DNA from 3 places in the Pseudodesulfovibrio piezophilus C1TLV30 genome. Region 3 is predicted to be linked to each of the others. Evidence: predicted binding sites of a transcription regulator. Region 3 holds the regulator's gene; each other region holds the start of a gene.
What was found. Region 3 encodes sigma-54, which starts transcription at its own class of promoters, with help from an activator protein. Its sites were predicted from a motif close to CTGGCACGGNNNNTGCTT; they were not measured.
Positions count from the first base shown of each region.

Region 1 (3,282 bases), 940 kb from region 3:
GGGAATCGCCGCCGGTGATGACTTCGACCTTGACCCGAGAACGGCTGGTTCGCCTCTGACGGGGCTTTGGCTTGGGGCGCAATGCCGCGAGCGCCTTGCGGGCCGTGACTCCGGTTGTCAGAACCTTTGCGGTATCCTGTTCGTTGCGCAGGGCGAAATTCAAGGTCCCCTGGGTCGCGGCCAGGGCCAACCGTTCACTTTCCGCTGGTGAAAGTTCCAGGGTATAGACATCCACGGATGCGGTCTTGCCTTCGGCGTTGGGCGGGGAAAGTTCTGTTCCAGTGGCGATGATTTTGATTCGTTCGAGAACCAGCTTGGTGACAGGCTTCTCGTCATACCCTTCGGGCAGGGTGACAATCACATCCACACGATCACCAGGCCGGACGAATCCGGCCAGTCCCATGACTGAGTTTCCCTTGACCGACATGGCGCGTTTCCCCGGTTCAATGAGGGCGGAGACACCGCCTCCCATGATGGAGGGGTCTGCCAATTTGGACTTGGTGACCGCTTCATTGCCGGAAATATTCGTATTCAGCACACGGCCTTCTATCTCCTTGATCGAAGCGAAGGACCCGGTCGGTTTGGAGTCTGGGGTGAACTGTTTGACCGTGAGCATGTCGGAGACGAGCTTGCTCCCGCGATGGATGTCCTCTCGTGCCACAACCACGCCCACAGTGGAAGCTTCCGTTCTGGGGGCGGGTTGTTTGGTCAGTTTGACCGACCACATGAAAATGAGGCCGCCAGCGGCAATGGCCAGCATCAGGGCTATACCTATCTGGAGGAGTGCTCGTGTTGATTTGCTCATGGTGTTTCCCCTGCCTTACAGAGCCAGCACTGTGCCGGTCTGTGTATAGTTGAAAATCATGGCTCCCAGAGTACCTATGGTAATGGCGACGCCGTAGCACAGGCGGGGGAGAGTCTTCTTCGCCTCAATGGGGGAATAGTCGAAGGTTCTGGTGGACAGGGTTCGCAGAAAGGTGCCCCAGATGTTCATGAAAATGGCCTTCATGTACTCTCTGTGCCGTATCATGACCAGCAGGGCATATATGCCGCCGATAATGCTGGTTAACAAAAATGCGGTGAAGGTGGTGTTGACGCCGAGCCATGCGCCGATTCCGGCCATGAGTTTAACATCTCCTGCCCCCATCATGCCGAGGAGGAACGGGATGAACATGACGAATAGTCCCAGTGCAAAGCCGGAACTGCTGAGGATTAGTCCGTCCCACCCTGCGTGGATGGTATGTGCGCCCAATCCGGTGGTGATGAGAGGAAAAGTGAGCCAGTTGTATATGCGCTGGCGTTTCAGGTCGGTGACAGTGGCGATGGCAAGTGCCGCTGCAAGGACGCTGCTGATGATGATATCCATGGTTCCCCCGATATGAGCCAAGGTTCCGTGCGTCATCCGTTTTCCCCTCGGACGACAGGACCGGGACGAGCGGGCTGCTTTCCCGCAAGCCCCGGTCCGGCTGCTCTGGCTGCTTCCGTTAAACGGTAAAATTATGCTCCATGCTCCGGCTTATGATGCCGTTGCAGTCTCCATCTCGGTAGCGATGGTGCTGAAAGTCTTGGTAACAGCGTCGCCAAGCTGGGTCACGGCGGTGATGATGCCCAGGGCGATGAGTGCAGCGAGAAGGCCGTATTCCAGGGCAGTTGCGCCTTCTTCGTTCATGATCAGATTTTTGATGATAGACATTGTGTTTCTCCTTGTTTGACTTGGCTCATGGATGAGCCGAAAATTTTGTTTATGTGATGTTTCACTAGCCACGAACCCAATTAAGCAACGGCCGTGCCAAAGGTGTCTGTTTGTGGTATTTATAATATAATATACTTGTATTGTTGATTTTTTTTTAAAAAACTGGGATTGAGAATGGAGTCTCCAATTGTCTTTTTGAAAAGGGGAATCCATCATTTGTGTATTCTTTAAAAGAGCTTCTTGAAGAAATCAAAGTGCAAAAATCTTTTAAAAACAAAAGGTTAAGGCAGTCTATAAAAAATAGATTCATGAAATATTAAATGGAAACGTGTGGGGAGGACTTCTCGAAGGTGCAACGGTACTTGAGGTGCAACGGTACTTGAGGCGCATTGGTTGCGAGTCTCAAGCAAGGGGACGCCACGTTGGTAGAGGGGGGAAATCGAAGGGAGATGAAGACTTGATGGGAAGCGTGTCCAGAAAGTCCCCCTTATCTGGATGGTAAGAGGGACTTTCTCAATGAGAGGTGCTTTTCTTCTTCGTCAGTTTTTTACCACGACAGGGATTTTCTGGTGAGAACTTTGCCTGAGAGATGCCAGATGAGAGTTGTCAGCATGATGGAAACATACCCATCCACTGCATAATGCCAACCAAGATGGACTGAACCGATCAGAATAACTCCGCAGTAGAGGGAAAATACCCATCCGGCGAATGGGTTGATGCGCCATCCAAGCAGCACCATGAGCCATGCAATGGAAACATGCATGCTGGGCATGGCGGTTATGCCGGAAGCCATGGTGGTTGATTTGAGGTCGTAGCTCTTCAGCAGGATGTCCTGCATGTCAAGCGCCCATATTGGGTATATGGCATCGGCGTGGTGTAGATAGGTCATGAGGGGAGCATAGACATTGGGGACGTCCCCGAAGCGGTGGTAATAGCATGGTCCGGCAGAGGAGAGGAATGTCGCAGCAAGGGTTCCGATGAGTATCCAGCAGAGGAAAAACGCCAGCAGATACTGTTTTCTGAGCTCCTTGTTCGTGACGGAAAACGCCTGCCAGTAGAAGACCACAATGATCAGAAAGAGCCAGAGATTGTACATGATGTTGATGGCAAAGGTCATGATCGGGAAGCCGATGAAAGGCTGCAACCATTGCCATGGATCAGTGCCGAGATGCAGCCAGCGGTCCAACTCGCTCAAATTCGTATCAAGATGGAAGGGGATGACGGCGGGAATCATTCGTTTGAAGTTGGCAAAGGTTATGAGCATGAGAATGAAAAGAGCAATGGCCAGAGTCGCTCCGAAGAGGCGATCAAGAGTGAAGAATTCGTCTTTTAATTTTCGCATGACATGGGGAAACAGTTTCTCCGGCATGTCATGGATTTCGGCTTTGAAACAATAGATAATAAAAAAGAATCCTAGGGTCAGGGCAAACAGAAAAGCTGCTGTCCCGTTGTACAGGGCGAAATGGGCAAGTGATTCCAGGTGGAATATCTCTATATATATGAAGAGGGCCAGGGTATACAGGCTAACAACAGCTATGGGGATGATGTGAGCATGAATGTTTGCAAGAAGAATGGAGAAGGCGCGCCCA
Region 1 covers NC_020409.1:1,516,010-1,519,291, reverse strand. The annotation lists gene cpaB (Flp pilus assembly protein CpaB) at 1-805, opposite strand, end outside; gene BN4_RS07310 (A24 family peptidase) at 821-1,402, opposite strand; gene BN4_RS07305 (Flp family type IVb pilin) at 1,517-1,693, opposite strand; gene BN4_RS07300 (phosphatase PAP2 family protein) at 2,241-3,282, opposite strand, start outside.
Region 1: BN4_RS07305 (Flp family type IVb pilin) is a predicted target of sigma-54. The motif match lies at 1,776-1,793, and genes of this name have one in related genera.

Region 2 (3,282 bases), 350 kb from region 3:
GTATCGTTAATCCCCATAAGCAGACCTATCAACCCGATAACACTTCCCGCTACACCGAATGCAGGAGCTGTTCGTGCCATGGTCAGAAAAAATCGTTCACTCTGTTGGCGACGAAGATTAAAAAAAGCCATTTCCACATTCAATGTTTCGCGAATTTCATCTTCCTTGTAGTTATCCACGAGCAACATCAGCCCACTTTTAAGAAAGGTGCTGATATCGCTATTTTCATTCCTCTCAAGCGAAAGTACACCATCAACTTTACTTTTTACGGACAGATCAAGCAAAGTATTGACAATTTCTTCCGATGTAACACTCCCATTCAAGTAGGTGTTACGCGCAACCATAAATGCGTTCTTGACATGGGATACTGGATAACTGAGAAGCATTGCCGCAACGAGTCCTGAAAGAACAACCAGCAAAGCTGCAACATTCCAATACGCTGCAGCGGTTCCGGTCAAAAGAAAACTTCCAACGAAAATCAAAAGGCTGACAATGACGCCTGCCAGATTTTTCTTATTCATCATTTCCTCCAATCGACTCAAACTTCATTGGTAATTATAATTTCAACCCGTCTATTCATAGTATGATTGGCCTCGGATGTTTCCGGCACTTCGGGGTTATAGGTGCCCCTGCCACTCACAATGATTCGTTTGGGAGCGATAGCAAATTTTCCCATGAGATAATCAGCGACATCTGTTGCGCGTTGACTGGATAAGATAAAGCTCCTTGTTCCCGAGGCTTCATTGGCGGCCGCGTATCCCACGACATGGACTGTCCCTACACTCAGTTTAACAACTCGGGCCACTTCCTGGAGATATTGGTCTGCATCTGGTTTGAGAGTGGATTCTCCGGCAGCAAAGAAAAGTTCACCGCGTAGGGTCACTTTGATCCGGTCCCGTCCTTCTCGTACAACAGTGACACCATCAATTCTGGACCTATAAAGGACCTCACTGCCAGTCACATTGACACTCTCCTGCTTATCTTGTCCCCCGGCTCGACTGGATATCTGCCCAATAAGGCCGATCAGGGGATCCAGAGTGCTGGTTGCCTGAGCTTCATCAGCACTCTGTTGACTAAAGAGTACTTTCACATTCTGATGTGTCTCTGAGTATACAAACAACACCACAAATAAAACAAACATGACCATCATGAGGTCAGACCAGGGTACAGCCCAATCATTCATGCCAGGAGTCGAGGCATGCCCTTCCATTTGGTCAAATGAAGTAAAGCTTGTTATCGTGTTCTTTTCTCTCTCGTTCATGGGCACTCCTGTATTTTCACGATGAGAATACAGCAAGAATTCTGCCAAGGACATAAAATCCCAATATATAAAGCTAAAAAAACAACTAGATCATGAAAACAAAGAAAAGATTCAAGACATGCCAAAAAGCCGTCAGGACACTCGATTGACGCGCCTTCCATTATGAGTGAAGAACAGAAATTATGATAACAACACCATATGGTCCTTTTGAAAATGACGGCCCACTCATACTCGCCTCTGGTTCACCTCGCAGAAAAGAGTTACTTTCCAATCTTGGTTTGAATTTTAAAATCATTCCTTCCACACTCGATGAGCCTGCACCAGACGCTGGAGAAGCTCCGTCTCAGTATGCCCAACGCATGGCAACCATGAAGACATTGGATATTGCCAGACAACAACAGAAACACAGCCCAGTCATAGGAGCTGATACCATAGTTGTCCTGAACCAACGTATTATGGGAAAGCCTGTGGATAAAGAAGACGCCCTGCATATGCTCATGGCGCTTTCTGGAAAAACTCACCAGGTCATCACGGCTTTTTGCCTTGCTCTTGCGCCAAACGATGTAACAACCCATTCTATATCGACGGATGTCACGATGCGGTTTTCCAGAAAGTCAGAGTTGGAAAAGTATATCACAACGGGTGAACCATTGGACAAGGCGGGAGCCTATGCTATCCAGGGAATTGGAGCATTCCTCATCACCAGCATAGCTGGTTCTTATACCAATGTGGTGGGCTTGCCTGTCTCCAGCATACTCGACACATTGCTTACTAAAAAAATCATCAGGGTTAGGAGTTCAAAATGATTCAACACCCCAGACTTGATCGCTTTGCGACCTCTCTAGCAACACTTGGTCCTGTAGGTCATTTCCCCAAAGCTCCTGGGACATGGGGATCTCTTGCTGCTATTCTCACCGCTCCCTGGCTTTTTCTTCCTTTTTCCTTTCCACAACGACTGCTCATCCTTTTGGTGATCCTTTGTGTCGGGATATGGGCCTGCTCTCGTGCTGAAAAAGTATATGCGGAAAAAGACCCCGGCTGTGTCATTATCGATGAACTTTTCGGGCAGTGGCTCGCGATCCTTTTTTGCAGCACGACAAACTGGCAGCTTGCGGTTGCCTTCTGCCTCTTCCGGGGATTTGACATATTCAAACCATGGCCTGTCAAATGGACTGAAAATACCTTTCCAGGTGGAATGGGAGTGATGCTTGACGATGGAGTTGCGGGCCTTTATGCATTGGTCTTTCTTTCTTTGATCACACTTCTTTTTTAGTATAAAAAAAGGCCGCTTCTACAAAGAAGCGGCCCAAGAGCTTCAGACATAAAAGAATCTACTGAACAACAAACTCGGCACGGCGATTCTTTTCCCAGGAAGTCTCAGTATGACCGGAATCGACTGGCCGTTCCTCACCGAAACTGACTAGAGACATACGCTCGGGATCAACACCGAGAATAACGAGGTGTTCATAAGCAGCGCGGGCTCGACGTTCACCAAGTGCAAGGTTATACTCTTCAGTACCACGCTCATCACAATGCCCTTCGATAACAACCCGAATATTCTTGTAACGACGCATGACATTTGCCTTAAGAGCCAACACAGAACGTGCTTCTTCACTTAATTCGTAGGAATCAAAGGCAAAATGAATGACAACGCTGGACAACTCCTCGACCGCCTCCGCTTTGGCGCGAGCTTCTGCTTCAGCAGCAAGCGTGGCTTCATCAACTTTGGGTTCCTCAACTGGAGCTGGGGGCGGCGACCATTGCGTATCATCCTTCACCTCGACTTGTGCGCCAGGAGGTGTACTGGATGTCGTTTTTTTGGCACACCCGGCGGCCATCATAAGCGCCATAGCCAAAATGGTCAGTATGACAATATTCCACTTCAATTTCATGCCAGCTCCTTCGTTAACGCCGTTGACCGGCCATTACTTATATAATTTTCAAGCCATTGGTCAGACTTTCAACTAGATGTACGCCTTCTCCAATAAAAATCAACCCTCGTCGCGTGACAAATCATCATT
Region 2 covers NC_020409.1:225,049-228,330, reverse strand. The annotation lists gene BN4_RS01185 (motility protein A) at 1-524, opposite strand, end outside; gene BN4_RS01180 (OmpA/MotB family protein) at 539-1,261, opposite strand; gene BN4_RS01175 (Maf family protein) at 1,444-2,067, shown strand; gene BN4_RS01170 (phosphatidylglycerophosphatase A family protein) at 2,064-2,534, shown strand; gene pal (peptidoglycan-associated lipoprotein Pal) at 2,593-3,153, opposite strand; gene BN4_RS01160 (PD40 domain-containing protein) at 3,278-3,282, opposite strand, start outside.
Region 2: BN4_RS01180 (OmpA/MotB family protein) is a predicted target of sigma-54. The motif match lies at 1,292-1,309, and genes of this name have one in related genera.

Region 3 (3,282 bases):
TCAATTACAGGATGGTCCTAACAGTTTAACAGGTGACGTCATTAATTTTTACGCCAAGGAAAATCGAAGTGAGGTTGTTGGTGGAAATGGCAAGAGAGTACAGGCTGTTTTTATGACCCCTGACAGTGTCAAGGTGCAATAATGTCTGATGGTTTGATAGCAACAAATCTGTCCAAAAGGTACGGCCAAAAGGAAGTTGTACACGGCATAAATCTGGAACTGAATCCACAAGAAGTCGTTGGATTGCTTGGGCCAAATGGTGCAGGTAAAACAACTACTTTTTATATGCTTGTTGGGATTGTTAAGCCAAATACTGGGCAGGTTTCTTTGTCGGGGAAAGCTCTGACGAATAAACCTTTGCATGAGCGGGCTCGGCTTGGGGTGAGTTATCTTCCTCAGGAAAATTCTATTTTTAAAAAACTATCAGTTCGTCAGAATCTCGAAATAATACTTGAACAGACGTCTTTGAGTTCCAAGGCTCAGAAAAAAAGAGCTGAAGAGTTGATGGAGATGTTCACTATCAGCAAACTTGCGGATCAAGCAGCCATGTTTCTTTCAGGAGGGGAAAGACGTCGCTTGGAAATTGCAAGAGCGCTCATAATGGATCCGAAATTTATTTTGTTGGATGAGCCTTTTGCCGGTGTTGACCCTATTGCTGTTATTGATATTCAGGATATCATTTCCGTTCTGAAAAGCATGGGGATAGGGATTCTTATTTCTGATCATAATGTTAGAGAAACATTGAATATTTGTGATAGAGCATATCTTGTCTACGAGGGGACTGTTATTCTCGAAGGGACTCCAGATATTATCGTGCAAGACAGTCGAGCTCGTCAAATCTATCTCGGTGAGGATTTTCGTCTTTGATTTCTTTTTTTTGTGCCTTTCAACTCATTGATGATTTACACATACCGTAAACATTGGTACACTTCTTTCATATCATTTTCTCTTTCTCATTAATCCAATAGTTACAATATATTACTCAAGGAATGGCTTGCTTACAGATTTTCGCTGTGGCATAGTAGCAGCGAGATGTAGTAAAAAAACTATTAATGTAGAAGAATATAACTTGAAATATAGATCTTGTTTAGTCTTTAAGGCTTCATAATATGGGACTTGAACTCAGACAACAACTCAAGCTTTCTCAGCAACTGGTCATGACTCCCCAGTTGCAGCAGGCCATAAAGCTGTTGCAACTTTCTCGCCTTGAGCTTTTGGAAACTGTTCAACAGGAACTTCTGGAAAACCCTTTTCTGGAAGAAACAGAAATTGAGACAGAAATCCGAGAGAAAGAGGAGTTAACTGAATCTCAAGCAGAAGAAGAGCTTGTGCGGACAGCTGATTGGGAAAATTATTTGGGAGAATTCTCAAGTACTTCTAAGCAGGCGTCGGCACGTGATTCCGAGGTACCTGAAGAAGGACTTTCTTTTGAGGCTCGGCTTGCCTCAAAACCCTCACTGGATGGGCATATGAGCTGGCAAATGAGATTGTCTAATTTCTCAGAATCAGAAATTGCTATCGGTGAAATCATTATCGGTAATCTTGACCATAATGGCTATCTTCAGGCCACTAATGAAGAAATTATGAGCATGGTCGATGCTTCGGATGAAGAAATTGAAGCTGTGATTTTGCGACTCCAGCGGTTGGACCCTGTTGGTGTGGCTGCTCGAACGCCACAAGAATGTCTTCTCGTGCAAATGGATGTTTTAGGGCTTGATGATCCTATTCTGTTCTCCTTGGTTAAGGACCATCTGGAAGATCTCGAAAAAAACCGTTATAAGCCCTTAGCTAGGAAATTTAAAATTTCCATGGAAGACCTCAAGAGTTATCTTGATTTAATGCAGACGTTGGATCCTATGCCTGGGACCAATTTTTCCAGTACAGAACCTCACTATGTAAGTCCTGATGTCTTTGTATACAAGTACGGTGATGAATTTGTGATTATCCTTAATGAGGATGGGATGCCTCGATTGCAGATGAATTCATTTTACATGGACACTATGCGGGATGTTGCGGATAAGGAAAAAGATTATTTTCAGGAAAAGATGCGTTCTGCCGCGTGGTTGATGAAAAGTCTGTACCAGAGGCAGAGAACGTTGTATAAAGTAGTCGACAGCATCGTACGATTTCAAAGAGGTTTTTTTGAAGAAGGAGTTACAAAACTCAGGCCTTTAATTCTTAAGGAAGTTGCTGAAGATATCGAAATGCATGAATCCACCGTGAGTCGGATTACCACAAGTAAATATGTTTCGACTCCTCATGGTATCTTTGAGTTGAAATTTTTCTTCAACAGCGCATTGGATTTGAATGATGGTTCGCAAGTCGGTTCAGAAAGTGTTAAGGCACTCATCAAAAAAATGATAGCGAACGAAGATACTAAAAGACCGTTAAGTGATGAAAAAATTGGTGAAATTCTTAAGGATGAGCTTGATGTTAATATAGCTCGACGTACTGTTGCCAAGTACCGTTCAGCAATGGGAATTGCATCTTCTTCAAAGCGTAAACAATATTTCTAAGTTCAGTTTCTTTCACCTTTTGAACAGGAGGTAGTGTATGAACATAAGCTTCACTTTCAAGAATTTTGAGCCGTCTGACCATTTGAAGGGTTATGCACAAAAGAGATTTGAAAAGATAGGTAAGTTCGTTCCCGACTCCGAAGCAGATCTCCAAGTCAATCTTTTAGTAGAAAAGTTTCGGCACAAGGCTGATGTTATTTTGAATGCTGACAACATTCATATCTCTGCATATGAAGATTCAGAAGATATGTATTCTACCATTGACATGGTTTTGGATAAGCTTGAGGCTCAACTGCGTAGAATGCGTGAAAAGGTCAAGAATAGAAGCAAGCAGGCTCGTGGCAATAAGGTTCAAATGAACTTCTTTTCATATGACGATGTGACAGGAGAACATATACCTACAATTGTTGGCACTGATAGTTACGAAGCAAAGCCAATGTCAATAGATGAGGCTGCGGAGCAATTAAACACGTTTGATAATGAATTCCTCGTTTTTCTGAATGCGGAAACTGAGGATGTTAATGTAATTTATAAGCGAAAGAATGGCGATTACGGATTAATCGACCCTGGTAATTAAATTATGAAACTCGGTGATTATTTAGAAAAGAATTTCGTTCTTTTCAATCTCGCCTCTGATACAAAATCTGAGGCTTTGACAGAACTTCTCGCCCCTATTGGCGAAGCATATCCTGAGATGGACACGGACCAAGCGGTTCGTGTCCTTCTTGAACGTGAGAGCCTGGGAACAACCGGCATTGGTGACGGG
Region 3 covers NC_020409.1:574,803-578,084, reverse strand. The annotation lists gene BN4_RS02840 (LptA/OstA family protein) at 1-142, shown strand, start outside; gene lptB (LPS export ABC transporter ATP-binding protein) at 142-867, shown strand; gene rpoN (RNA polymerase factor sigma-54) at 1,110-2,516, shown strand; gene hpf (ribosome hibernation-promoting factor, HPF/YfiA family) at 2,554-3,093, shown strand; gene BN4_RS02820 (PTS sugar transporter subunit IIA) at 3,097-3,282, shown strand, end outside.